Regions from separate parts of the Arthrobacter sp. D3-16 genome, predicted to be linked through region 2. Evidence: riboswitches for the same ligand, from Rfam matches in the RefSeq annotation. Region 2 holds a riboswitch; each other region holds the start of a gene.
What was found. A riboswitch is a leader RNA that binds a small molecule or an ion and turns the genes downstream of it on or off. The one in region 2 is predicted to bind S-adenosylmethionine.

Region 1 (6,892 bases), 1.3 Mb from region 2:
GGGAGATGGCGGTGAGCCGGTCCCAGATCGCGGAGGCCTGGTCCGCGGGCAGGCACGCGGCGACCCAGCCCATCCCGTCAGTGTCCCGCCAGAATTCGACCCTTCGGTCCGCCACACTTTTGGCATGCCGGGCCTCCAGGCTCTCCGGGTGATGGCGCTCCCGCCAGGTCCTGGCCTTGGTTTTGAACCGGTACGCCGGCAGCTCCCCAACCGGACACCCCCGGGCAGCGTTCGGCGCGTCCGGGTCCAGGAAGTGCGCCTCCAGCCCTGTTGCCCCGTTACGGTCAAGGCTCGCGGTCTGGTCCACCATGGTCCGGGCGTGCGCCCAGGAAATCGTCCCGGACTGCAGTGCCGCCAGGGTCCGCGGCAGGGACGTGGTCAGGGCATGGGAGTCGGCGAGCAGGGCACCGGCGGCCCGGTCACCGATCGCCAGGACACACCCGACCTCGGCGACCAGGCTCCGGTCCTGCGCCGTCGCCTCATACGGCGACCGCGCCGGAGGATTCAGCGCTTTCGTGGCTTCGGCGAACAACGCCACCGCCTGCACCTTCAGGGCCGCCAGTTTCGCTTCCGACCGTGCCACGCTCCAAGAGCATCCAAAGCCCCATCAGCAACCCGCTGCAGCGGATCATCATCCAGTCCAGCGGCATCGGAAACAGCAGTATCGCCGCCAGCGAGCACGGCAGCAAACGCAGTGACAGAAGCATCAACAAGCTTCTCCGCCTGCACCACTGCCGCGTTCGTTTCCATACCTCCATGATGGCGAGGGGGTCTGACAAAACGGGGCCCAAAAGTCCTCCGCTGAAAAAGAATCCAGGAAACTTTTCTGCCCTGCACCGATTCCATCCGAGCTCACCTGACGCTGGCTTCAGCGGGATGAACAGCACAGCAACAAGGCAGGAAGAATCAGCAACCCGTGGTGCGCGGCAAGGAGCCGTGCCATACTCGGCGCGTGACGGCGTCGTACTCCTTCAGAGCTGAGCTATGGCTTTACCCCGGCGAGGCAGGCTGGCATTTTTTGACGCTCCCGGCAGACGTCGCGGACGACATCCACGAACAAAGCGCCGGCGCCAGCAAGGCATTCGGATCCGTCAGAGTGACCGCGGAGATTGCAGGGCATTCCTGGCAGACCTCGCTGTTTGCGGACCAGAAAGCCGGTTCCTACCTCTTGCCCGTAAAGAAGGCCATCAGGGACAAAGCCCGGATCAGGCAAGGCGACGAAGTGTTCGTCCACCTCTCCATCCTGGGCGCCTGAGAACGCCCTCGCCCACGCAGCAGCGCAGGTGCCGGAGCCGCCCCAGGCACCTCTAGATCTGCTTCAGCGCCTGTTCCAGGTCGCCAATCAGGTCGTCCACGTCCTCCAGGCCCACGGAAAGCCGCACCACGCCGTCGCTCAAGCCAATGGCCGCCCGTCCCTCCGGGCCCATGGCCCGATGGGTGGTGGTGGCCGGGTGGGTGATGAGGGACTTGGCATCGCCGAGGTTGTTGGAGATATCGATGATCCGCAAGGCATTCAGCAACGCAAAGGCGGCCTCTTTGCCCGAGCGGCCACCCGTCGTCGCGAGCTCCAGGGTGAGGACCGTACCGCCGGCGCTCATCTGCTTTGCAGCCAGCTCGTACTGCGGGTGTGACTTCAGGAGCGGGTACTTCACCCAGCTCACGGCGGGTTGCTGCTCCAGCCACTCGGCCAGCCGCAGGGCCGACGCCGATGAATGGTTGACGCGCAGTGCCATGGTCTCGAGGCCCTTGGTGAGCACCCAGGCGTTGAAGGCGGACAACGACGGGCCGGTGTGGCGCATCAGCTGCTTGACCGGTCCCTCGATAAATTCCTTGGTACCCAGGATGGCGCCACCCAGGACGCGTCCCTGGCCGTCGATGTGCTTCGTGCCGGAGTAGACGATGACGTCGGCACCCAGCTTCCCGCAGCGCTGCAGCAGGGGAGTGGCAAAGACATTGTCGACGACGACGGTGGCGCCTGCCGCGTGCGCGAGTTCACTGACGGCGGCAATGTCGACAATTTCCTGCATGGGGTTGGACGGCGACTCAAAGAACACAGCAGTGGTGGGCCGGGACAGGGCGTCACGCCACTGCTCCAGGTCCGGGCCGTCCACAAACACCGTCTCCACGCCCCACCGGGGCAGGATTTCGTTCAGGATTACGAAGCAGGAACCGAAAAGCGATCGGGCGGCCACCACGCGGTCGCCGGCGGCCAGCAACGCACCCAAGGCGGTAAAGACGGCGGACATGCCGGACGCCGTCGCAAAGCACGCCTCGGTTCCCTCAAGGAGGCGGAGCCGCTCCTGGAAGGTGGCCACCGAGGGATTGCCGTAGCGGGAGTACACAAAGCGCTCGTCCTCGCCCGTGAACGCCCGCTCGGCGGCCGCAGCGGACTCGTAAACGAAGCCCGAGTTCAGGAATACTGCCTCGCTGGTTTCCTGGAAGTTGGTGCGGTCCAGCCCGCCGCGGACTGCCTGGGTGTCAGGGCTCCAGCCGGCGGCGTCTTCGTTGAAGGTCACTTAGTTCTTTCCGAGGTTGGTGGGCAGGCCGCGGTTCTTCCAGCCGTTGACGGTGCGTTCGCCGTAACGGTCCGGTTCGCCCTCAAAACCCTCCAGCACGTTGTAGGAGGTGAAACCGGCCTGGGTGGCGGCAATCGCGGCCGCCACGGAACGCTGCCCCGAGCGGCACAGGAATACCAGCTCCGTGGAGGGATCCTCCGGCGCCTGCTGGGCCAGGTGGGCGATGAAATTGGGGTTGGGTATGCCTCCCGGGAACGTCCACTGAATGAACAGCGGATCGTTGTCGGTGGCCTTCGTGTCCGGGATGCCGATATGGGCCCACTCGCCCTCAGTGCGCACATCCACCAGGATGGCTCCCTGCTCCAGCTTTTCCCAGGCCTCCTGGGGCGTCAGGTCTCCGGCGTAGCTCATGCGTGGCCCTCGCCGTCGAACTCGAGGTCTTCGCCTGGGGATTCAAGATTATCCACTGCGGTCGCCACAGCGGCATCGGCCGAAGCGATTGCTGCCGGCAGGACCAATGCCTGCGCCACGATCACCTGGCCGCCGTTGGACGTTGCCGCCGGGCTGCCGTGCAGCACATAGCCCTCTGCCAGGGCGGCGGAAATCCGTTCGCAGAAGGACCTGTCATCCGGTCCGGTGACAAGCCGGTAGGAAAGTCTTTCTTCAGGGGCAGGTGCGTCAGACACGACGGATCTCCTTCTCTCACGCTTGCAACTCGAATCGGTCGATATGCCGAGTATTCACCTGAGGCACCCCGCCGCGGAAGGAGGGTTGCCGACCGGCCAGTCAGGGCTTGGCACCGGTACTCATTACTCCCCAGAAACGTAACACTTGGCACGCAGGGCCGCATCGCCGCCGTCGTCATGTTCCGTAACTGAACCGGGCGCGGTGCAGCAGGCGGGGAAGTCCGCGACACCGGAGGAACGGACGACGACGGCATCGCCGCAGGTGGGCGCCCTTTCCTTGCCTTTTCCGGACCGGCCGCCAGATAAAGTTTCTTACGGGGCAGTGCCTCATCATCAGAACCAGCACCCGGGGGTCCCCATCAGCACGCCAACTGCCGCGCCACAACACCGTACCGGTCATTACCGCGGATCCGGGATACGCGTGGTTGGGGCGCTCCTTACCACACTGCTGATTGCCCTCGTGGCTGTGGTGCTGCCTGCGGGGTCAGCCCAGGCCGCGAGGAGTTTCCCGGAAGAGGGAAAGCCGCTGCTGGGCGCAGTCCTTGAATGGGGCGAGGATACCGCCGCCGGGTTCGCTGACCGGCTGGGTGCTGCGCCCGCTATTTTTGGCCACGACATAGCCTTTCCCTACCGCCCGTCGGAGCAAAACGACGTCGAGGGCTTCCTGGAACAGGCCTCCCTGCAGGGTGCCCACGCGATGCTCACCGTGAAGCCAACGGTGCCGCTGGACCAGATTAATGACACGGACGCCAAGGGCTTCGCCGGGGAGGTGCGGGAGCTTGCTTCCACCTTCAAAGGGCAGCTGCTCATCCGGTTTGCCCCCGACATGAACGCAAGCTGGGTTGAGTGGGGCCAGCAGCCCGCTGCGTACCGTGCCGCGTTCCGGGCAGTGGCGGCGGCGTTTCGCGAGGCCGACGCCGGCGGCACGGTGATGGTCTGGGAACCGTACTTGGGCACGGACTATCCGTTCGACCGGAACCGGAACGCGCCTGCCCAGGGAAGTGAAGGGTTCGCGCTGCTTGACACCAATGGCGACGGCGAGTGGGACGGCGCAGACACCGCCTACGAACCCTACTATCCCGGGGACGATGCGGTGGATTGGGTAGGCCTGACCGCCTTCCACGACGACACCGCCGGCGGAGCGCCGGTCAATACGGTTCCCCGTTCAGGGGAGCTGCAGGGGATGCTGACGGCTTCCGGCGGGGAAAACTTCTACGCCACCTACTCCGAGGGGCGGGACAAGCCTTTCCTCCTGCAGACCGCCGCCTTTTACAGCCCGGCCTCCGGCGGTGCATCGGAAGCGGAGATCAAGGTCGCCTGGTGGGACCAGGTGGTTGGGGTCGCTACCGCCGCTGAATTCCGGATGGCAGGGGCTGTGGTGTGGGACGAGCGGACCAGTACCAGGGACACCGGCGTGGCCAGCATCGACTGGCTGCTCACCGGGAACCCGGCCATTGCCCATGCGGCCTTGGACAGGCTGGACTCGTCCACCATCGTCACCGGGCCGGTCACGGAAGTCAGCTCCGGCAGCACGTACGTCCGGGCCAACACCCTTACCGGGGCCGCTGCCTGGACAGTAGGGGCGGCGCTTCTCATCCTCCTTGTTGCCCTGTGGCAAATACCCCGCAGGATCAATGCCGCGACAGCCTGGGGGTACGCGGACCCTTCCGGCAGGGATTCGCGCGTGGATATGCTGCGCGGCCTGGCCATCGTGTTTGTTGTGGTCAACCACTTGGGCATGACCTCGCTGTTCCAGCTGCTCACGCAGGAAGCGGTGGGCTTTGTTTCAGGTGCCGAACTCTTCGTCCTCTTCTCCGGGCTGGTGGTGGGCATGGTGTACGGGCCCAGGGCCAAGGATGACTTCGGAACGGTGATTGACCTTACCTCGCGGCGTGCCGGCAAGCTCTACCTGACGGCACTGATAGTCCTCATCGGCGTCTTCCTGGCCTCGCTGCTGCCGATCTTCCGGACCGACGCCCTCACCACGTTTGTGGACCAGGGAACGGGCGGCGCGGGGCACGACGGCGCCGGCCGTACCTATGACCTTTATGCCGGGATGGAATCCTTGTTCCAGTTCCCTGTGCCGCCACAGGTGCTTCCTGCCATCCTGCTGCTGCAGTTTGGCCCGTGGCAGTTCAACGTGATGGGGCTTTACGTGGTGCTGCTTTTGGTCAGCCCGCTGATCCTCGCGGCGCTCAACCGCGGCAAGGCGCTTTGGGTGCTGGCCGGGACCCTTGCGGTTTACGCAGTGGGGGCGGCCACGAGGTTCCGGCTCCTGCCGTCACAGTTCGAGGACTCGTTCCCGTTGCTCGTGTGGCAGGTGCTGTTCGTGATCGGACTGGTGGCGGGGTACCACCGGCGCAGCATCGTTGCCTGGCTCTCGGAGAGGATCTGGGTGGTGGCCGCGTGCACCGCCGCAGCACTTCTGTGTGCATTCCTCTCGTGGGGCAACCCGTACCTGGCCAACGGCTTTGACGTCCGCCTCGCCATCATCCCGGACACCCTGTACCGGTCGCTCTACGATGTGCTGTTCGCAAGGACGTACCTCGCGCCGGGCCGCCTGCTTAACGTCCTGGTTCTGGTGGTGGCGGCGTACGCCTTCCTTACCGCGTACTGGAAGCCGGTACAGCGGGCCGTTGGCTGGTTCCTGATTCCCCTCGGCCGCGCCACCCTCTATGTATTCATCATGCATGTAGTGCTGATTGCGGTGGTAGCCAATATTCCGGCGCTGCAGCAGGAGAACGTGCTGCTCAATACCGCGGCCTACGCCGTTCTGCTGGGGCTTCTTTGGGTGATGGTCCGGAGCAGGTTCCTCTTCCGGATCATTCCCACGTAGCGCGTCCACCTCAGTGCCTGCGGCGTCGGGGAAGCGTTTACTTAGCGGAAATAAGAACGCTACAGCACCGACACTGTCACAGCATTTGACGAAACATTTGACCCTTACGCTCACCTCGTAACACTCCGGTGAAAGGGAAAAAATGACAGATGCGACTCGCAGGAACTTCCTCCGCTACGTGGGCATGGTGGGAGGGGCCGGGGTGATGTACGAGACTATGGCCGCGATGGGCTTGGCTCCTGATACGGCCGCGCCTGCCTATGCTGCGCCCCGTGCCGATGACGTGCGGGGCAAGGGTAAGAGCGTGGTCATTTTGGGCGGCGGCATAGCCGGCCTCACAACGGCGTATGAGTTGGGCAAGGCGGGCTATAAAGTCACCATACTTGAAGCCCGGATGCGTCCGGGAGGACGAAACTGGACCGTGCGTGGCGGTACCGAGGAGACTGACCTCCGCGGAATCACCCAGCGGGCAACGTTCTCGAAGGACCAGTACATGAATGCCGGCCCCGGCCGCATTCCCCAGCACCACATCACCCTGGACTACTGCAAGGAACTGGGGGTGGCCATCGAGCCGTTCACCAACCAGAACGCTGACGGATACCTGTTCCGGGAAGGCAACACCAAGCTCTCCAACACCCCTGTCCGCCACCGCGCCGCCAAGGCCGATGTCTACGGTTACGTCTCCGAACTCCTCGCCAAAGCCACCGACCAGGGTGCCTTGGACAGTTACATGAGCGCGGCCGACAAGGAGAACCTGATCACGTTCCTGCGGAACTTCGGAGCCATCGGCGGAAAGGTTCCCGGTGATGCGGCGGCGAGCTTCAAGTACACCGGCACGGGCCGCAAGGGTTACT
Region 2 (6,892 bases):
AAGCAGCATTAATCCAAGGTCCTGCTGACGGCAGTCATGGGGACCTTGTTCGTCATAATCCTGTCAACCGTCGCGTGCATGTTCCTACACTGGCCTCAGGTCATGAGTGCCAGCGCCAAGCCCCGGCTCGCTGGCCGGCAACCCTCCATCCGCGGTGGGGTGCCCCGGGTGAGGACCTGGTTGTCCGGCAACGGCCGGATGGCAAGCGCGGCCCGCGGTGCTTCGAGCATGCCGGGCCCATGTCAAAGGAGCCTTAGTTGTCCAACGGATGGTCTTTCGAAACCCGCCAGATCCACGCAGGGCAGGAGCCGGACGCTGCCACGGGTGCCCGTGCGCTCCCCATTTACCAAACCACGTCCTTTGTGTTCCCCAGCGCCGAGAGCGCAGCGAACCGCTTTGCCCTTGCTGAGCTGGCGCCCATCTACACCAGGATCGGCAACCCCACCCAGGAAGCGGTGGAACAGCGGATCGCCAGCCTCGAAGGCGGCCTGGGTGCCCTGCTGCTCAGTTCAGGCCAGGCCGCTGAAACATTTGCGGTCCTGAATATTGCCGAGTCGGGGGACCACATCGTCGCCAGCCCCAGCCTTTACGGCGGCACCTACAACCTCTTCGCCCACACACTGAAAAAGTTTGGCATCTCCGTCACCTTTGTGGCGGACCCGGACAACCTGGACCAGTGGCGCGAGGCAGTGCAGCCCAACACCAAGCTGTTCTTTGGCGAGGTGGTCTCCAACCCGCGGCAGGATGTCCTGGACATCGAAGGCGTGTCCCAGGTTGCGCACGAGGCCGGGGTTCCCCTGATCGTGGACAACACCCTGTCCACCCCGTACCTGATCCGGCCACTGGAATGGGGTGCGGATATCGTGGTGCACTCGGCCACTAAGTACCTGGGTGGCCATGGTTCCGCGATCGCCGGCGTGATCGTGGACTCCGGAAAGTTCGATTTCGGCAAGGACCCTGCAAAGTTCCCCGGCTTCAACACCCCGGACCCCACCTACAACGGGCTGGTGTATGCCCGTGACCTCGGCGCCGACGGTGCCTTGGGCGCCAACCTCTCCTACATCCTGAAGGCCCGGGTGCAGCTCCTGCGCGACCTGGGCTCGGCAGTGTCGCCCTTCAACGCCTTCCTCATCGCCCAGGGGCTGGAGACACTGAGCCTGCGGGTGGAACGTCACGTCGCCAACGCCCTGGAAATTGCCCAGTGGCTGGAAGCGCGTGACGACGTCGAATCCGTCGCCTATGCCGGGCTGCCCTCCAGCCCCTGGTACGAGCGCGGCCGCAAGTACGGCCCCAAGGGCACCGGCGCCATCGTGTCGTTCAACCTCGCCGGCGGCGCGGAGGCGGGCAAACGCTTTGTGGACGCGCTGGAGCTGCACTCCCACGTGGCAAACATCGGTGACGTCCGTTCGCTGGTGATCCATCCGGCGTCGACCACCCACAGCCAGCTCTCGCCCGAGCAGCAGGTAGTTGCCGGCGTGAACCCCGGCCTGGTGCGGCTTTCGGTAGGGATCGAGCACATCGATGACATCCTGGCTGACCTCGAGGCCGGCTTCCGGGCGGCCAAGGAGGCCACCGGCGCCTAACCAGGCCCGGGCGGCAGCCCGGCAGCGGGCCGGGGAAGTCACAACCAGTCACACTCTTGGCGGCAGGCAGGGGCTGTTTCGTACACTCGAACCAGGTCATGAGTGCCAGTGACAGCCCCGGCTTGCTGGCCGGCAACCCTCCTTCCGCGGTGGGGTGCCCCGGGTGAAGACCTGGCCTGCCGGTCATTCGACGGCGGGCAAGCGCGTAGAAGAGGTCTTGCCATGACGGTTACCGTCACCCGTACCACCGTCCCCGAACACGGGATTGTCCGCTATGCCCCCATCGGGGGGCTGAAGCTGGAAGCCGGCGGATATCTGCCGGACGTGACGCTGGCCTATGAAACCTGGGGCACCCTCAACGCGGACGGCAGCAACGCCATCCTCATCGAACATGCTCTGACCGGCAGCACCCACGTGACCAGGGGCGACACGGACGAACCCGGCTGGTGGGAACAACTCGCCGGGCCGGGTGCGCCGGTGGATACCAACCGTTTCTTCGTGGTGTCCATCAACATTGTGGGCGGTTGCTACGGGTCCACAGGGCCGTCGTCGCTCGCTCCGGACGGAACGCCCTGGGGCTCGCGTTTCCCGCTGGTGACCCTGCGGGACAGCACCGTGGCGGAGGCCAGGCTGGCCGACCAGTTGGGGATCGGGAGCTGGTTTGCCGTGCTGGGCGGCTCAATGGGCGGCGCGCGTGCGCTGGAATGGGCGGTCACCTTTCCCGAACGTGTGCAGCGCTGTGCTGTAATCTCCGTGGGCGCCGCGAGTACCGCCGAGCAGATCGCCTTTGCCCAGGCACAGACCCTCGCCATCCGGCAGGACGCCAACTTCAACGGTGGTGACTACTACAACGGACCCGCTCCCGAGGAAGGCCTGGCCCTGGCCCGGCGCATCGCCCACATCACGTACCGCTCTCCGCTGGAACTGGACGGACGGTTCGGGCGCGCGCCGCAGGCTCCCGAGTCGCCGCTTCAGGGCGAGCAGCTCGGAACCCGCGGGCGCTACCAGGTGGAGAGCTACCTGGATCATCAGGGGACCAAACTGGTCCGGCGCTTTGACGCCAACAGCTACATCGCCATCACCGAGGCGCTCATGAGTCATGACATTTGCCGGGGGCGGGGGTCCCTCACCCAGACCCTGTCCGGTGCCAACGCACGCTTTTTTGTCGCTGCTGTTGACTCGGACCGGCTCTACTTCCCGTCCCAGTCACGGGAGCTTGCCCGGGCGCTTCCCGGAGAGGTGGACGTCCACCTCATCGAGGCGCCCATCGGGCACGACGGATTCCTCACCGAGATCGGCCAACTCGGATCGCAGCTCCGGGAGCACCTTTCGGCATAACGCCCCGCCCCAAAAGCCGAATTGTGTGCATTAATGCAGATGGGCTCTGCATGATTCGCCGTTGAGCTGGGCGTACAGGCAGACCATACTCAATGGGACCCGGCGGTTCGTGGCCAAAATCACGTGTATCCGCCACAGCCTGTCCCAGTGGTGTCGAGGATGACGCCGAAGGAGTTCATAAATGAGTACGGAAAGCTCCGCCGCACGGCGGCCAGAGGAAACCGACGTCAAGGCATCAGGCCTGAAGAAAGTCGTTACGGCCTCCATGGCCGGCACCGTTGTTGAGTGGTACGAGTTTTTCCTCTATGCCTCCGCCGCCACCCTGGTGTTCGGCAAAATGTTCTTCCCCAATTCAGGGACAGAACTGGACGGCATCATCGCCGCCTTCGTCACGTACGCCGTAGGCTTCGTGGCCCGCCCCATCGGCGGCATCGTCTTTGGCCACTTCGGTGACAAGTTCGGCCGCAAGCAGTTGCTGCAGCTGAGCATCATCCTGGTAGGCGTAGCCACCTTCCTGATGGGCTGCCTGCCCACCTTCGCCCAGATCGGCTACTGGGCTCCGGCCCTCCTCGTGTTCCTGCGCTTCGTGCAGGGCTTCGCCGTCGGCGGTGAGTGGGGCGGCGCCGTACTGCTGGTTGCCGAGCACAGCCCCAACAAGTCCCGCGGGTTCTGGTCCAGCTGGCCGCAGTCAGCGGTACCGATGGGCAACCTCCTGGCCACGGGCGTGCTGTTCACCCTTTCGGCCACGCTTTCCGAGGAAGCATTCCTCGGCTGGGGCTGGCGCGTCGCCTTCTGGCTCTCCGCCGTGATCGTGATCGTTGGCTACTACATCCGCACCAAGGTCCAGGATGCGCCGATCTTCATCGAAGCCCGCAAGGAAGTTACGGTGGAAAAGAAGGGCTACGGTGTGGCCGAAGTCTTCCGCCGCTACCCGCGTGGTGTCTTTACCGCCATGGGCCTGCGTTTTGCCGAGAACATCCTCTACTACCTCGTGGTGACGTTCTCCATTACCTACCTGAGGATCATCGTTCAGACGGACACCTCCCGCATCCTCCTGCTTCTGCTCGTGGCGCACTTCATCCACTTCTGCGCCGTCCCGCTCGTGGGCAAGATGTCGGATGCGTTCGGCCGGCGGCCGGTCTACATGGCAGGCGCCATCCTCGGCGGCACGTGGGGCTTCTTCGCTTTCCCCATGATGGACACCGGCAATGACATCGTCATCCTGGCCGCCATCACCATCGGCCTGCTGTTCCACGCGCTGATGTACGCGGGCCAGCCGTCCATCATGGCCGAGATGTTCCCCACCCGGATGCGGTACTCGGGCGTTTCCCTGGGCTACCAGGTCACCTCTATCGTCGCCGGTTCGCTGGCACCGATCATCGCCACATCGCTGCTGGGGACCTTCAAGTCCTCCACACCGGTGGCTCTGTACCTGCTGGGAGCCTGCATCGTCACCGCAATCTCCGTGTTCTTCCTCAAGGAGACCCGCGGCATCTCACTTCACGATGTGGACGCAGCCGACGCCCAGGGCACCGCGGACCTGCTCGCGGCCGGCAAGAAATAGTTAACGGCACCACCAGAGCCAAACAGCACCAACTGCCCGGACCCGCGACCACGCAGGCCCGGGCAGTCGGGCGTCAGCACCTTCGATGAAGTCAGGATTTCCCATGAAAGCAGCAGTCCTTTACTCCACGGTCCCGTCCGGAACCAGCTACACCGAAGCGCAGCCCCTCCGGGTCGAGGAGCTTGACCGGCCGGAACCCCGCGCCGGCGAGTTGGGCATCACCATCACCTACTCGAGCCTGTGCCACTCGGACCTTTCCGTGGTGGACGGCTCCCGCGTCAGGCCCCTACCCATGGCCCTGGGGCACGAGGCTGTAGGGCGGGTTGCCGCAGTGGGTGAGGGTGTCACGGATGTTTCCCCGGGAGACCACGTTGTCCTCGTCTTCGTCCCCAGCTGTAATGACTGCCGTGCGTGCCGGGCGGGCCGTCCGGCACTCTGCCACCGTGCGGCGGAAGTCAACGGGTCAGGGGACCTCCTGCATGGTGAGGCCCTGCTGCGGACGCCCGCAGGGGAGCGGATCAACCACCATCTGGGGGTTTCGGCCTTCGCCGATTACGCCGTGGTGGCCCGGGAGTCGGTGGTGGTCATCGACGACGACGTCCCCGACACCGTTGCGGCAATGTTCGGTTGCGCCGTGCTCACCGGGATGGGAGCTGTCCTCAACACAGCGGCCGTCCAGCAAGGCCAGTCCGTAGCGGTCTTCGGACTCGGCGCCGTGGGTCTGTCGTCCGTTATGGCCGCGGCGCTCTCGGGTGCCTCCTCCGTGATTGCCATCGATCCCAACGCCGGCAAGCACGGGCTCGCCCTGAAGTGCGGGGCAACCGCCGTGGGGACACCGGACGAGGCTTCCCGCCTCATCCAGGAGGCCGCCGGCGACGGCGTGGACACCGCCATCGAAGCTGTGGGGTCAGCCCGGGTCATTGCATCATGCCTCGAGCACGTGACGCGCGGCGGCGCCGTGGTCTCGGTGGGGCTGCCACACCCCACGGCGGAACTGACTGTGCCCGCGCTTCAGTTCGCCGGGGCGGGCAAGCGGCTGCTGGGCTCGTATATGGGCGACGCCGTTCCGGGCCGGGACATCCCCCTGTACCTTGGGTACTGGCGCGAGGGGAAACTTCCCGTTGAGCTGCTGCACACCGACACCCGGCCGCTTGATGAGATCAACGAAGGCCTCGACGCACTGGCCGCGGGGCAGGTGGTGAGGCGGCTCTTCCACGCCTGAGGAGGCGGTTCCGGACAGCCGGGGTCTAGGCTGCCAGTAGATCCTGGCGGGCCGCCACTTCCTCCTTGAGGGCAGCGATCACGGCCTGTACCCTGGCGGACCGGAGCGATTCCGGCCGGGCCACGGCCCAAATGGGCACCTGGCGCTGGAAGTCGTCGGGGAGCACCGGAACGAACTCAGGATTCCGCGCCACCATAAAATTCGGCAGCAATCCGATACCGGCGCCGCGGCGCACCGCCTCCACCTGGGCAAAGATACTCGTCGCCTGGAAGCTGGACCTGGGCATCGGCAACTGCGAGGACCGGTGCCCCAGTTCGGCAACCTGGAGTGCCGACTCAACGTAAGAGACAAAGCCGTGCTGCCCCACGCCGTCGGGCGTTTCCGGCAGGCCCCGCTCGGCGGCGTAGGCCGGGCTGGCGTAGAGCCGGAGGAAGTAGTTGGTCAGGAAGATGGCCTGCGCGTTGCTCACGTCCGTACGTCCCACCACCACCTCCAGGTCCACGCCGGAGCGGTTCTGGCTGACCTTCCGCGTGGCACTGAGCATCTCCACATTCAGCAGGGGATGCTGCTGCTGCAGGCGGACCAGTGCAGGGGTAACGAATTCGGCGCCGAAACCGTCGGAGGTGCTCAGGCGCACCATGCCGGACAGGGCGTCCCGGTCCTGGCCCGTGGCAGCAGCCAATGATCCCAGCGTTTCTTCGATGGTTTCCGCCGCGGCCACAGCCGAAGCGCCCAGCTCCGTCAATTCCCACCCGTGCGGGCTGCGCTCCAGGGTTCGGCCGCCCAGCTGCTTGTCCAGGGCGAGGATCCGGCGCGAAATGGTGGTGTGCGTGGTGCCCATCGTTTCGGCGACGGCGTTGAAGCGTCCCAGCCGGGCCACAGTGAGCAAAATCAGCAAGTCGTCCGGACTCGGAAGCCGCGCCACCCGGTCCCCTTTCCTCTGTGTGCATAAGTGCACATGCCATCTGTGATTTTTCCCCTTGATTGCACTCTAACAGGGTGTGATGGTGGACACAGACCTTCCGGCTGCCCTCGGCCGGAGGCACAGCAAAGGAGCTTATGCCATGGCGGTAGTTGGTTGGATCGGTTTGGGAAACATGGGCGGTTCCATGTCGGGGAACCTGGCGAAGGCGGGTCACGACGTTCGGGGATTCGACCTCAACCCGGCCGCTCTCGCCGCTGCGG
Region 3 (6,892 bases), 1.1 Mb from region 2:
CCGCCGCCGTCCGTGGTCAAGCCTGGGCCCACCCCGTACCACGCGTGGCCTCCTTCGTCCGATGCCCTTGGGTATCCTTCGAATTTACCGCACCCACGGTAGGCGCAGGATCAGGAGGCAGAGCCAGCGCGAACCCTTAGCGGGCATGAGGGCTCAGTCATCACTGCAGGGGGCGGCCCCGGCGGTCCCCGGAGTGTTCGGTGCCCAGTGCGGGTAGGTCCGGGTGTCGTTGGCGGGAACCCAGCGCCCCGCGTCGACGACGTAGTCCCACCCCAGGCCGTTGTGGCGCAGCGCGTCGATGCCGGCAAGGAGCCGTTCTGCATCCTCAAGGCGTGAGCCGACGCCGAAACTGGCACGGAGGGAACCGGAAGGAAGCCCGAGCCGCTTCAGCAGCGGGTGAGCACAGAAGCGGCCGTCCCGCAGGCCAACGCCGTGCTCAGCGGACAGGTAGGCAGCCACGAGCCCGGCGTCGTAGCCTTCCACCGAGAAGTTGACCACGCCGATCGTGTCCGTGTCCGGGTTGGTGTCCTTGAAAATCTGGTGCACGGTCACGCCATCAATCTTCTGCAGGCCTTCCACCAGGAAGGAACGGATGGCCGACTCGTGCGCGTGCCACTGTTCCTGGTCCAGCCCGGCGATCACCTGGGTGGCGCGGGCCAGCGTGGCTGCGCCGAGGACGTTGGGCGAGCCGCCCTCATGGCGCGCCGGGCCCGTGGCCCAGCTGACGCCGTCGAGCCTGGCTTCCTTGACGGCGCCGCCGCCGGCGAGGTGGGGCGTTCCGGCGTCGAGCCAGTCCGCGCGGCCGACCAAAACGCCGGAGCCAAACGGCGCATAGAGCTTGTGGCCGGAGAACGCGAGATAGTCAACGCCGTCCCGGGCGATATCTATACGCCGGTGTGGCGCCAGCTGGGCTGCGTCAACCACAATCCGGGCTCCGTGTTCGTGGGCGAGTGCGGCGAGGGCCCGGACGGGCAGAATCTCCCCGGTGACGTTGGAGGCGCCGGTGACGGCGAGCAGGCTCACCCCGCCCTGCTCCAGCTCCGCCCGGACGGACTCAATGGTCCCGGCGATAGTGTCAGCGGCAACGATGCTCCGGTGGGGGACACCCTGCCACGGCAGCAGGTTCGCGTGGTGTTCGATGTCCAGGTACAGGACGTCGCCGTCCGGACGCCCGTCCGTGGCAGGCAAGCAACCGGCCAGGAGGTTGAGGGAGTCGGTGGTGTTGCGCGTGAAAATCACCGAGTCGTCGGGGCGGCCGCCCACAAAATCCCGGACGATGCTGCGTGCGTTTTCGTAAACAGACGTGCTGATCTGGGACGCGTAGCCGGCGCCGCGGTGGACGCTCGCGTAGAAGGGCAGGATCTCGTTGAGGTAGGCCGAGACCACCGAGAGAGCGGGAGCCGAAGCGCCATAGTCGAGGTTTGCATACCGGACGTGGCCGCCGGAGATCAGGGGCGCCTGGATTTCCGCACCCGTCACGGCAGCAAGGGGACGGCCGGCAACAGCGCGGCGGGCATCAAAGAGGACAGCGGCTTCAGCCTGGCTGGTGTCGGGCCGGGCGGGGGCGTTGGGGGAGACGGTGGCAGTTGTCACAGAGACCTCACTTCGAAAAGGACTCCCTGCTCCGGGAATCCGCGCTTGCCGCATCCGTTCCGGACCGGCCTGGTCGTCACCCGGGGCACCCCACCGCGGTTGGAGGGTTGCCGGCCAGCAAACCGGGGTTTCGCGCTGGCACTCGTGACCTGGTTAAGAGCGTAGGACATGGGACAGGAAGGTTTGAAGCCGGCTCAAATGTTAAGCGCTTTGTTACGGCTGCTGAAAAGTACTGCTTTGGCCGAAGAAACGACGGCGGGCGCCCCCCTTGGGAGTCGCCCGCCGCTGATTGTTCGGTGAAAGTGCTCAGAGAAGGTCGTCCAGGTCAGGGTTCAGCCTGCGGAGTACCTCGGAGTGCAGGATGGAGTTCGTGGCCAGCGCGTTACCGCCGAACGGCCCGTCCTCCCCTTCCAGCGACGTGAACCGGCCACCCGCTTCGACCACGATCGGCACCAGTGCGGCCATATCGTAAAGGTTGAGTTCGGGTTCGCAGGCGATGTCCACCGCGCCTTCAGCCACCATGCAGTAGGACCAGAAATCGCCAAACGCACGGGTCCGCCAGACGTCTTCGGTGAGTCCCAGGAAGTTGTCCAGGTTCCCGCGTTCCTTCCAGCCGCCCAGGCTGGAGTAGGACAGCGACGCGTCGGACAGGTTGGCGACGTTGGAGACGCGGAGGCGGGTGGCAGCAGCCAACGACCGGCCCATGTAGGCACCCATGCCCTTGGCCGCCCACCAGCGCTTGCCCAGGGCAGGGGCGCTGACCACTCCAACAACGGGTTCGCCTTCATCCACCAGGGCGATCAGGGTGGCCCAGACGGGGACGCCGCGGACGAAGTTCTTGGTGCCGTCTATGGGGTCGATGATCCAGCGGCGGGACCCGTGGCCGGTGCTGCCGAACTCTTCACCGAGTACAGCATCGCGGGGACGGGAGCGTGACAACTGGCCGCGGATGGCTTCTTCTGCAGCCTTGTCCGCGTCGGTGACCGGCGTCAGGTCGGGCTTGGTCTCCACCTGAAGGTCCTGGGCCTTGAAGCGGCTCATGGTCTGGTCATCCACGGAGTCTGCCAGGACGTGTGCCAGGCGCAGGTCATCGTTGTAGCTTGAAGCGGGTTGGATCATGTTTCCAAACTACCGTCTGCGCGCGGTTCTGCTGGGAGATCGGCACCGTCAGTTGACGCTGCCCAGTTCCTTCGCCTCCTGCGCCTCCAGCCGGGGGTCGGTCCCCAGGAGGCGCCGCAGGGATGCCAGCCGGGCTTCCCCGGTGGCGCCGGCATGTCCGCCCGCCACCCAGGCGTCCAGGCCGCAGTTCACGGCCGTGGCGGTGTGCTTGCAGCCCCGTTCGCAGTCTTCGATGCCGGGGGAGAGGTCCGGGAAGGAGCGCAGGATCCGGTCCGGGTCTACATGCGCCAGTCCGAAGGAGCGGATGCCCGGGGTGTCGATGATCCAGCTGCCGGCGGGTGCGTCGGCCAGCCGCAGGGCCAGCGCTGACGACGATGTATGCCGGCCCCGCCCCGTCACCGCATTGACCCCGCCCGTGGCACGCTCGGCCCCGGTCAGCGCGTTTACCATGGTCGACTTGCCCACGCCTGAATGCCCCAGCATGACTGTCACTTTTCCATCCAGGTAGCCGCGGAGCTCCGCCACGGCTTTGCTGTCCAGCCGCGCGGAGAGGCCGTCGTCCGAGCGGGCATCGATCCCCGAAGCGGTGGAGTCGGCCGTCCGGCTGATGATCACGGGGAGGTCGAGGTGGGTGTAGTTGGACAGCAGTTCCGTTGGATCCTTGACGTCCGCTTTGGTGACCAAGAGGATCGGCTCGATCCCGGCGTCGTAGGCCGCCACCAGGGCGCGGTCGATAAAACCGGTGCGCGGCTCGGGGTTGGCAGCCGCCACCACAACCACCAGTTGGTCCGCGTTGGCCACCACGGCCCGTTCCACGGGATCGGTGTCATCCGCGCTGCGGCGCAGAAGGGTCCTGCGGTCCTGGATCCTGACCAGCCGGGCCAGGGTATCCGGTTCGCCGGACACGTCGCCCACGAGGGAGACGAAATCGCCCGCCACCACCGGGTTGCGGCGCAGCTCCCGCGCCCTCGCGGCAATGACTACCCGTTCGTCGCCGGAGTCCTCGCCCACCACGGCCGTATACCTGCCACGGTCTACGGTGATGATGCGTCCCGTCACGGCGTCATCATGGCTGGGCCGGTCCTTGGTGCGGGGGCGCGAACCCTTCTTGCTGGGCCGAATGCGGACATCCGATTCATCCCAGGAATCAGTGCTGCGCGCCACCGGTAGAACCTTCCGTACCGGTACGGGACGGGCCTGTCTGGGCGAGCATGTCTGCCCACAAATTGGGAAAGTCCGGCATGGTTTTGGCGGTCGTGGCGATGTCCTCCACCTGCACGCCCTCCACGGCCAGGCCCAGGATGGCCCCGGCGGTGGCCATCCGGTGGTCGGCGTAACTGCGGACGACGCCGGCGTGCAGTGTGGCGGGCCGGATCACCAGGCCGTCGCTGGTCTCCTCGGCATCACCGCCAAGGCGGTTGATTTCGTTGACCAGCGCGGCCAGCCTGTCGGTTTCGTGCCCGCGCAGGTGCGCAATACCGCTGAGCCGCGAGGGACCGCTGGCCAGCGCACACAACGCAGCGACCGTCGGGGCCAGCTCGCTGGTGTCCGCGAAATCCGCGCCCTTGATTTCAGGTCCGCCGGTTACGGTGAGGACACCGTCGCGCAGGGTAACTTCCGCGCCCATCTCGGCCAAGATGGACCGCCAGAGATCTCCTACCTGCTGCGTCTGTTCCGGCCAGCCGGGAATCCGCACCGTTCCGCGGGAAGCCAGCGCCGCGGCAAGGAACGGGCCGGCGTTGGACAGGTCCTGCTCAATCCGCTGGTCGAAGGCCTGGATGGGCCCGGGGGCAACGACCCAATGGTTGGGAACCGAATCGTCGACAACAACCCCGGCACCCCGCAGGACGGCGACCGTCATGTTGATGTGGTCGAGGCTCGGTACAGGTTTCCCTACGTGCTCAAGGTGCAGGCCCTCGGTGAACCGTGCCCCCACCAGGAGAAGCGCCGAAACGAACTGTGAGGATGCGCTGGCGTCAATGACCAGGTGCCCGCCGCGTACTTCCCCGGTGCCCTCCACGACAAACGGCAGTGACGACGGCGTGCCGCCGCCTTCAGCGGAAACGGCCACTCCAAGCGCCTTGAGCGCCTCGATGATGGTTCCCATGGGCCGCTTCCGGGCATGGGGGTCGCCGTCGAACAGGCTGGCGCCGTCCCGCAGCGCCGCCAGCGGCGGAACAAACCGCATCACGGTGCCGGCAAGGCCGCAGTCGATCCTGGTGGAAGCCGACGCAGCATCCGCCGGGAGCGGCAGGACCTCTAGGTCCGGCCCGAACGCCCCGTCTCCCGGCACCTCGGTGATGGTTGCGCCCAACTGCCGAAGCGCGTCAATCATCAGCGCGGAATCCCTGGAGTGCAGCGGCGCGCGCAAACGCGACGGGCCGTTGGCCAATGCGGCAAGCACCAGGTACCGGTTGGTCAGCGACTTCGAACCAGGCACCGTAATGGTGGCATTCACCGGGCGGGAGGCGAAGGGTGCGGGCCAGTGGGGGAGGGATGGTCCGGAGTTGTCCTGGGTGGTGGCGGGCGCGGCTGTCATGTCCTGCTTATGCCCCTGTGGCCTGTTCAACGGCGCGGCGGACCACCTTATCGGCCTTGGAGAGCTTCTTGTTGGTGGTTTTCCTGGCATCGGCGGCAAGGTGGGCGGCGCCCTTCCGCGCGTCGGCAGCAAGGTGCTCCGCGCGCCACGCCAGTCCCGGTTTGCCTGCCGTATCAACGGAAGCAAGCAGGGCACCGCCGCTTAGTGAAAGGTTCTTGAGCAGCTGGTTGCGGCGGTTCCCGCGGCCTTCCTTGCTGCTGATGTCCGCGCTGCGCCACTCGACAAAGGTGTTGAGAAGGGAAATGACGGTCAGCACAGTGGCTGAAAGCCGGGAAAACTTCCCGAGCCCAAAGAGGACGCCCGCGCCCACCTGAGTGCCGCCGATCACCCGTGCCAGCGTCTTCTCGTCAGTACGGAACGGCAGCGCCGCCGTTGCCTTGCTCAGCAGGGGCGACAACTGTTGAGCGGTGTCATCGGCGTTCTTGAGCTTATCCATTCCGGCAATTACAAAACTGGAGGCCAGCATGGGACGGGCGAGTGTGCGGACAAAGGACATGGATTTCCTCCTGGATGGACGAACCGCGTCGGGTGCGGCGAAGTCCGTTCTAGTCTTGCACTTTTGGGGAATATTTGCCCAAGGCCCGGGGTTATGAATGCTGGGTCCGCGAGAGCCGGACCCGAACCACAAAGCACCGGACAACAGAGCGGAGTTGGGCCTTGAAGCGGGTGTTGGACGGAATTGACGCAGCAGGCCCGGTGGCCATGGACTTGTTGGAGGACGAACCCCCCGGGTACGGCTCTCCGCGTGCGCGGAGCCTGACAGTAGACTTGAAGGCAATGAGCACCTTGGATCCGGCCGTTTCGGCCATGTATGAGGCTTCCCAAAGCGAAGCCAAGAGCAGCGCTGACGCACGGCCCCGGCCTGCAGAGCCGACGGCGGAATCCCTGCAGCCCGAAGCGGAAACCACCGAAGAGGTGGTTGAGCTTTCCACGGAATCTGCGGAGGAACGCCGTGCCCGGTTTGAGCGCGACGCGATGCAGTATGTCGACCAGCTCTACTCGGCCGCGATGCGCATGGCACGGAACCCTGCTGACGCGGAGGACCTCGTCCAGGAGGCCTACACCAAGGCCTTCTCCGCGTTTCACCAGTACAAGCCCGGAACCAACCTCAAGGCCTGGCTATACCGGATTCTGACCAACACCTATATCAACCTGTACCGGAAACGGCAGCGCGAGCCGCTCCAGTCCAACTCGGACACTATCGAGGACTGGCAGTTGGCGCGGGCTGAATCACACACCTCAAGCGGGCTCCGCTCCGCTGAGGCGGAGGCGCTGGATCACCTGCCCGATTCGGACGTCAAGCGAGCGCTCCAGGACATCCCCGAAGAGTTCCGCCTGGCGGTCTATTTCGCAGATGTCGAGGGCTTCGCGTACAAGGAAATTTCAGACATCATGAACACGCCCATCGGCACAGTGATGTCCCGGCTCCACCGCGGCCGGAGAATGTTGCGGGACATGCTCGGGGAGTACGCCGCCGAGCGGGGATTCAAAACGGCCGCGGGTCCGAAGGACGCGGCGGAAAGCACACAACAGGAGAACAGGAAATGAGCGACTGCCAGGGATTGGGCGACTGCGACGACA
Region 4 (6,892 bases), 2.1 Mb from region 2:
ACGAACGCTTCGAACTTTCCGGCCATAACAAATCCTTTCGTCCTGCGGTTCCCGTCCGGCGTGCGCTTCTGCCGGGCGGCGTCGTAGCCCCCGCCAGTCCGGTTGCATTGCCGGTCCCTTTCCCGCGGCTCTGGTGGAACGCTCGGCGATCAGGCCACCGGGTGTACAGACGAGTGTCCCGGCTGCGTCCGCAGTCTCACAAGACCTCCCCCGTAAACGCTGTGTAAATTGCCGAAGGCCAGCCAACAGCAGCGGCGGGCCACCTTTTCAAGGTGGCCCGCCGCCGTCGTAATTTTCCTGGCGCGTTAGTCGTTGATGAGGTCGTTCACCACGATGGTCTGGTCCCGGTCCGGCCCAACGCCGATGGCGGAGAAGCGCGTCCCGGACAGTTTCTCCAGGGCCAGCACGTAGTTGCGTGCGTTCTCCGGCAGGTCCGCCAGCGTCCGCGCACCGGTGATGTCCTCTGTCCAGCCCTCGAAGTATTCGAAGATCGGGATTGCGTGGTGGAACTCGGTCTGCGTCATGGGCATTTCGTCGTGGCGTACGCCGTCAACGTCATAGGCCACGCACACCGGAATTTGCTCGATCCCGGTGAGCACGTCCAGCTTCGTGACGAAGTAGTCCGTGAAGCCGTTGACGCGCGAGGCGTGGCGGGCCAGGACGGCGTCGTACCAGCCGCAGCGGCGCGGCCGGCCGGTGTTCACGCCGAACTCGCCGCCGGTCTTCTGAAGGTACACGCCCATCTCGTCAAAGAGCTCCGTGGGGAACGGGCCGGCGCCAACGCGCGTGGTGTAGGCCTTGATGATGCCGATGGAGCGTGAGATGCGGGTCGGTCCAATGCCCGAACCCACGGATGCGCCGCCCGCTGTGGGGTTGGAGGAGGTGACGAACGGGTAGGTTCCGTGGTCCACGTCCAGGAACGTTGCCTGGCCGCCTTCCATCAGGACCACCTTGCCCTCGTCCAGGGCCGTGTTCAGGACCAGGGTGCTGTCGATGACCAGCGGGCGGAGCCGGTCGGCGAAGGACAGGAAGTACTCCACGATCTCATCCACGAGCACGCCACGGCGGTTATAGACCTTGACCAGCAGCTCGTTCTTCTGGCGCAGGGAACCTTCCACCTTCTGGCGGAGGATCGACTCGTCAAACACGTCCTGGACACGGATGCCCAGGCGGGCCACCTTATCCATGTAGGCGGGGCCGATGCCGCGTCCGGTGGTCCCGATGGCGCGGCTGCCGAGGAACCGCTCCGTCACCTTGTCCAGCACCTGGTGGTAAGGAGCAACAAGGTGTGCGTTGGCTGAGACGCGGAGCTTGGAGGTATCGGCGCCGCGGGCCTGGAGGCCTTCGATCTCCTGGAAGAGTGCCTCGAGGTTCACAACGCAGCCGTTGCCGATGATGGGTACCGCGTTGGGGCTGAGGATGCCTGCCGGAAGCAGCTTGAGTTCGTATTTTTCACCGCCCACGACGACGGTGTGCCCGGCGTTGTTCCCGCCGTTGGGTTTGACGACGTAGTCAACGCGGCCGCCCAGCAGGTCGGTCGCCTTGCCTTTTCCTTCGTCGCCCCACTGGGCTCCTACGATCACAATTGCTGGCATGGGATCCTCCCCCATTCGTTCGGGCTGGCCGTGCCGTGCCACGAGGTGGCTCGCCTGGTGCAGCGCCGTTCATGAGAATGCCCCGAATGGACCGGCCTTCGCTGGTCCGCGGGCGGCACAGCGACGCAAGAGTTCCGGGGCTCTTACCACCCAAGTTTAGCCGATGGGGGACTTTGTCCACTCGTTGGGCCGCCGCGGTCCTTCTTGCAGGGTAAAGGACTCTCCTGCTCGGCAAAGGACCGCGGCGGACTGTCAGCGGTGATGCTACTCGTCGTCCGCTTCCCCGTCGGGGCGGGAGGTCTGGGTGGCGAGGCTGTCCCAGAAGGAGGTGTCGGCGTCGGCGATTGATCCATCAGCGATTGCTGCGGCGGTGGCCGTGAGGGTGGTGACCGTCTGCTTGATCAAGTATCCGTTGCTCCTGAGGCCCAGGGCGTAGCCGTCCAGGTAATGGTCGGACATGCCGCGCATCTCGAACAGGAGTGTCGCGATCCCGTACTCCACAGCGATCCCGTTGCGGCTGATTGTCTCGGCGCTGCCGCCGACGTATTTGCCGAGGTGGCCCCAGCCGGTGGAGTCGACGTTGTTGAACACAACGGCACCCAACTGCTTGGACTTCTCGACGACTGCAGGATCGGCGTTCGGTGTGGTGGGGTACAGGATGGATCCGGAAACCAGCTTGCCGTCGCGTTCGCTGCGTGTGCCCTGGTGGTGCAGGTCGATCATGTAATCGATCCGGTACTTGCGCATCACATTGTTGTGCAGCGCCTGCGTTTCCGGCTGGACCTTGGCTACGTGGTCCCGGTTGAGGTCCACCTCTTCGGCGTTGTACCGCGTCATGTTGCGGTCACCTTTGGCCAGGTAGTCGTCCAGGGGGAAGTTGACGTCCCCCATGGCGCCGTCTGCGTTAAGCATGGGAACGATGAGGATGTTCGCGCCGTCGAGAATGTCCCCGGACTTTCCGGTGCCCAGGTGCTTAACGAATTCCAGGGCACCCTCGGTGGTGAGCTGCTCGTTGCCGTGCTGCTGCGTCAGGTAAAGGATGGTGGGCTTGGCCGGATCGGACATGTATTTGACCAGGTGGATGTCCCGGCCCTTCACGGTCTGGCCGATGACCTCCAGCTCCATGGCGCCCTGGCGGGCGTCCTGGTCCTTGAGGAAAGAAACCATTTGCTCGTAGGTGGCAAGCTTCGATGTGGTGATCTGGCCATTGCCGTCATAGTTGGGGCCTTCGCCCACGGCCATCGCAGGTACCGGCGCGGCCACGGCTGCCAGTGCCAGGGCTCCTGAAACTGCCAGGGTCCTGAAGGTTGCCAAGGTTTTTCTCACAGTGCGTTCCCTCTTTCGAGTGCATTAGGTGCGGCCAGCCCGCGATGTCCCCCATTGCAGGCTGTGACAAAAGCCAACCAACCTGGACCAATCCTGTCAATGGACGTGACAGCAACCTGCAGCCAGTTATTACGTTCCGAAAGACAGGCTCTCCTGCCCTTGTTCCGGGCGGCACCGTCAGGAGTTTCCGCCCGACACATTCCGAAAGCGGATTTGCTTCCGGGCGCACCAGTGCATTTAAGTGAGAGTACCCATCCGGAGCGGCCGAGAGACCTGGATCGATGACGCCGCAGCAACCCACATAGTGCAGGTACGTCCTGCCTGCGAAGGTGCTACTGCCAGGACCGATGGAAAGGAATTCCAGCATGTCCCTGAACACCGACCACATCCGCGTCACCCACGCCGGATCGTTGCCCCGTACCCCTGAGCTCATTGCCGCCAACGCCGCACGCGAAGAGAACCCTTCCGACGTCGAGGGCTACAACGAACTGCTCACCGCTTCCGTGGTGGACCTGGTCCAGCGCCAGCAAAGCCTGGGCATTCATATCCCCAACGACGGCGAATACGGGCACGCCATGTCCGCTGCTGTGGACTACGGCGCCTGGTGGTCCTACTCCTTCGCCCGCATGGGCGGGCTGGAACTGGACAACGACGCCAAGTGGGCGGTTGAACCGAAGGAATCCACCCCGGGCAACGTCCAGCTGACCGGCTTCATCCATCGGCGCGACCGCGCCATCTTCGCCGAGGCCTACAACGATCCCACCAGCGGCATCTTCACCGGCGGCCCCAAGCCGTTCCCCAAAGTCACCGGGCCTCTTGTCTACACCGGCCAAGACGCCGTCGCGTCCGACATCGCAAACCTGAAGGCAGGACTGGCCGCTGCGGGACTGAAGGACGGGTTTGTTGCGGCGCTGTCCCCCGGGAGCGCCTCACGCATCACCAACGAGTACTACGCCACGGAGGAGGAATACATCTATGCCTTCGCCGATGCGCTCCGCGAAGAGTACAAGGCCATTATCGACGCCGGCCTGATCCTCCAGATAGACGATCCCTCGATCGCTGAGAACTGGGACCAGATCAGCCCTGAGCCGAGCGTGGCCGACTACCTCAAGTTCACCCGGATCCGCGTGGAGGCCCTGAATTACGCCCTCCGCGGCCTTCCCGAGGAGCAGGTCCGCTTCCACCTCTGCTGGGGCTCCTGGCACGGCCCGCACACCACCGACCTTCCCCTTGCGGACCTGGTGGACACCATGTTGCAGATCAACGCCGGCGGCTACTCCTTCGAGGCCGCCAACGTCCGCCACGAGCACGAGTGGCGGGTCTGGGAGGACACCAAGCTCCCCGAGGGCAAGGTCATCATCCCGGGCATCGTCTCGCACGCCACCAATGTGGTGGAGCACCCTGACCTGGTGGCGGACCGGATCGTACGGTTCGCGGACGTCGTGGGCCGCGAGAACGTCATCGCCTCTACGGACTGCGGCCTGGGCGGCAGGGTCCACCCGCAGATCGCTTTCGCCAAGCTGGAAGCCCTGGGCGAGGGCGCGCGCCGGGCCACCAAACGGCTCTGGTAGCTGCAGAAAAGTATAACGGGATCCGCCGGTTCCGTGCGCCGCTTGGATCGGGTGCGCGGGACCGGCGTTTCGTTTCGCAGGGCTTGCTAAACTGGTAAAGGCCGACCAGGAATCGGTCCGCCCCATTTCAACCACTTCGGATCTGCTGTGCCATCGTGCGCCCATTTTCGCGGTGGCAGCAACACCAATCCCCGCAGGAGACCCAGCACTACATGACAGCCCTGGCACCCGAATCTTTCCATGATCAGCTTCTGAACCGCCGCTACGAACCGAACGTTGCAGCCGTCAACGAACTGTGCGATTCCCTGCAGGGGACGAAGCCCGGCACCATTGTGCCCTATGTGGACCCCATGCACGACGTCGACGAGTGCCGCATCATCAGCCTGTACTCAAATATCGGCGAGGCTGACCCGTCCGGTTTCATCACTGCCGGTGATCACGACGCCGCCACGCGGATGCTGGGGATCCAGTGGAAGCTGGGGCTGCGGCCGGAGTTCGTTATGCCGTGGAACGTCCACCCGTGGCACGTCGCCGGGGAAGCCAACGGTAAGTTCACGCCGGACCAGATTTCCGCGGGCCTGAAGCCGCTGCTGAAGTTCCTGGCACTCGTTCCGCGTGCCTCCGTAATCGTGGCCCACGGCACAGAAGCCAACCGCCTGGCCAACCTGCTGCTGAAGACTGAGGTGCCGCTGCTCTGGCGCCGCGGCCTGAAGACCTACAAGGTGCGCTCCCTGAGCGGCCGCGCCTTCGCCGGCTCGCCTGCACGCCAGGAGGAGTACCTCGAGGACATGCGCGTGGCCTACGCTGACGCCATGGCACGCACCGGACTGCAGAAATCCAGCTAATCTCCCCAAGCCTCCGGGAAGTACGACGACGGCCGGTCACCTTTTCGAAAAGGTGACCGGCCGGCGTCGTTCCCCACCCGCCCCTAGCCTCGCAAGCTCGGCCAGGGAACCCTGCGGGCGTGGGCCCACATATTAGGAGCCCTCGATGGCTGCTTTTGCCGTGGGGTCCGAATCGTTCAGGAACTTCTCGATCCGTTCCGGTTCCTCAGCCTCGCCGATCGCCGCGGCAGCGCGCCCCAGCGAGTAAAGCGCCCGCAGGAAGCCGCGGTTGGGCTCATGCTCCCACGGGATGGGGCCGACGCCGCGCCAGCCGTTGCGGCGCAGCGAGTCCAGTCCACGGTGGTAGCCCACGCGTGAGTAGGCGTAGGAATCGATGGTGCGTCCCTCGGCCCAAGCCTCTTCAGCCAGGACAGCCCACAGCAACGAGGATGTGGGGTGCTTTTCCACCAGGTCCAGGGCTTCCTGGCCGGCTTCCAGCTGCTGGTAGACCTCGGTCTCGGCAGGCAGGAGGGTGGGCTCCGGGCCCATCAGGTTCTTGCGGAACTCGTCCGACATTTAGAAGGTCTTTCCGGCCGAGCCGAGCTGCTTGGTGGCTTCCACCACGCGGGCTGCCAGGCCGGCTTCGGCAGAGGCACCCCAGACGCGGGGATCGTAGGTCTTCTTGTTGCCCACTTCGCCGTCGACCTTCAGGACACCGTCGTAGTTGCGGAACATGTGGTCGGCTACCGGACGGGTGTAGGCGTACTGGGTGTCGGTGTCGATGTTCATCTTGATGGTGCCGTAGGAAACGGCGTCGGCGATTTCCTGGTCGGAGGAGCCGGAACCGCCGTGGAACACCAGGTCGAACGGGCTGTCCTTGCCGATCTTGGCGCCCACCTGCGCCTGGATGTCTTTGAGGATCTCCGGGCGGAGCTTGACCCCGCCGGGCTTGTAGACGCCGTGGACGTTGCCGAAGGTCAATGCCGTGATGTAGCGGCCGTTCTCGCCGGCACCGAGTGCCTCAATGGTGGCCAGGGCATCCTCGACGGTGGTGTAGAGCTTCTCGTTGATCTCGTTCTCAACGCCGTCTTCTTCGCCGCCCACGGTGCCGATCTCGACCTCAAGGATCATCTTGGCGGCCGCGGTGCGCTCGAGCAGTTCGCGGGCGATGCGCAGGTTTTCCTGCAGGGTCTCGGCGGAGCCGTCCCACATGTGGGAGTTGAACAGCGGGTTGCGGCCGGCCTTGACCTCAGCCTCGGAAGCAGCCAGGAGCGGCAGGACGAAACCGTCCAGCTTGTCCTTGGGACAGTGGTCCGTGTGCAGCGCGATGTTGACGTTGTAGTTCTTCGCTACTTCGCGGGCGAAGGCGGCGAAGCCCAGGGAGCCTGCAACCATGTCCTTGGTGGAGGCGCCGGACCAGTAGGCCGCACCGCCGGTGGAGACCTGGACGATGCCGTCGGACTCAGCCTCGGCGAAGCCGCGCAGGGCCGCGTTCAGCGTCTGGGAGGACGTAACGTTCACCGCCGGGAATGCGAAGCCGCCCGCCTTTGCGCGGTCGATCATCTCGGAGTAGATC

Region 1: linked by a shared signal. The riboswitch ahead of M1D32_RS18650 (DUF1737 domain-containing protein) and the one ahead of metX (homoserine O-acetyltransferase MetX) in region 2 are both predicted to bind S-adenosylmethionine.
Region 3: linked by a shared signal. The riboswitch ahead of M1D32_RS07560 (aminotransferase class V-fold PLP-dependent enzyme) and the one ahead of metX (homoserine O-acetyltransferase MetX) in region 2 are both predicted to bind S-adenosylmethionine.
Region 4: linked by a shared signal. The riboswitch ahead of M1D32_RS03190 (cobalamin-independent methionine synthase II family protein) and the one ahead of metX (homoserine O-acetyltransferase MetX) in region 2 are both predicted to bind S-adenosylmethionine.

Annotation. Positions count from the first base shown of each region.
Region 1 is NZ_CP096437.1:3,988,687-3,995,578, reverse strand. It holds partial or broken gene M1D32_RS18670 (HNH endonuclease signature motif containing protein) at 1-750, opposite strand, end outside; gene M1D32_RS18665 (DUF1905 domain-containing protein) at 953-1,255, shown strand; gene M1D32_RS18660 (O-succinylhomoserine sulfhydrylase) at 1,308-2,516, opposite strand; gene M1D32_RS18655 (rhodanese-like domain-containing protein) at 2,517-2,927, opposite strand; gene M1D32_RS18650 (DUF1737 domain-containing protein) at 2,924-3,202, opposite strand; SAM riboswitch class IV at 3,216-3,330, opposite strand; gene opgC (OpgC domain-containing protein) at 3,624-6,038, shown strand; gene M1D32_RS18640 (flavin monoamine oxidase family protein) at 6,181-6,892, shown strand, end outside.
Region 2 is NZ_CP096437.1:2,725,747-2,732,638, reverse strand. It holds SAM riboswitch class IV at 99-214, shown strand; gene M1D32_RS13040 (bifunctional o-acetylhomoserine/o-acetylserine sulfhydrylase) at 258-1,583, shown strand; SAM riboswitch class IV at 1,678-1,793, shown strand; gene metX (homoserine O-acetyltransferase MetX) at 1,806-2,921, shown strand; gene M1D32_RS13030 (MFS transporter) at 3,103-4,485, shown strand; gene M1D32_RS13025 (zinc-dependent alcohol dehydrogenase family protein) at 4,589-5,707, shown strand; gene M1D32_RS13020 (LysR family transcriptional regulator) at 5,733-6,632, opposite strand; gene mmsB (3-hydroxyisobutyrate dehydrogenase) at 6,772-6,892, shown strand, end outside.
Region 3 is NZ_CP096437.1:1,577,452-1,584,343, forward strand. It holds gene M1D32_RS07555 (class I SAM-dependent methyltransferase) at 1-42, opposite strand, end outside; gene M1D32_RS07560 (aminotransferase class V-fold PLP-dependent enzyme) at 154-1,593, opposite strand; SAM riboswitch class IV at 1,630-1,743, opposite strand; gene hisN (histidinol-phosphatase) at 1,900-2,712, opposite strand; gene rsgA (ribosome small subunit-dependent GTPase A) at 2,761-3,876, opposite strand; gene aroA (3-phosphoshikimate 1-carboxyvinyltransferase) at 3,860-5,251, opposite strand; gene M1D32_RS07580 (DoxX family protein) at 5,259-5,807, opposite strand; gene M1D32_RS07585 (sigma-70 family RNA polymerase sigma factor) at 6,089-6,859, shown strand; gene rsrA (mycothiol system anti-sigma-R factor) at 6,856-6,892, shown strand, end outside.
Region 4 is NZ_CP096437.1:647,916-654,807, reverse strand. It holds gene M1D32_RS03205 (YegP family protein) at 1-26, opposite strand, end outside; gene M1D32_RS03200 (adenylosuccinate synthase) at 306-1,595, opposite strand; gene M1D32_RS03195 (M14 family zinc carboxypeptidase) at 1,860-2,921, opposite strand; SAM riboswitch class I at 3,170-3,275, shown strand; gene M1D32_RS03190 (cobalamin-independent methionine synthase II family protein) at 3,287-4,492, shown strand; gene M1D32_RS03185 (uracil-DNA glycosylase family protein) at 4,705-5,337, shown strand; gene M1D32_RS03180 (DUF3151 domain-containing protein) at 5,470-5,892, opposite strand; gene fbaA (class II fructose-bisphosphate aldolase) at 5,893-6,892, opposite strand, start outside.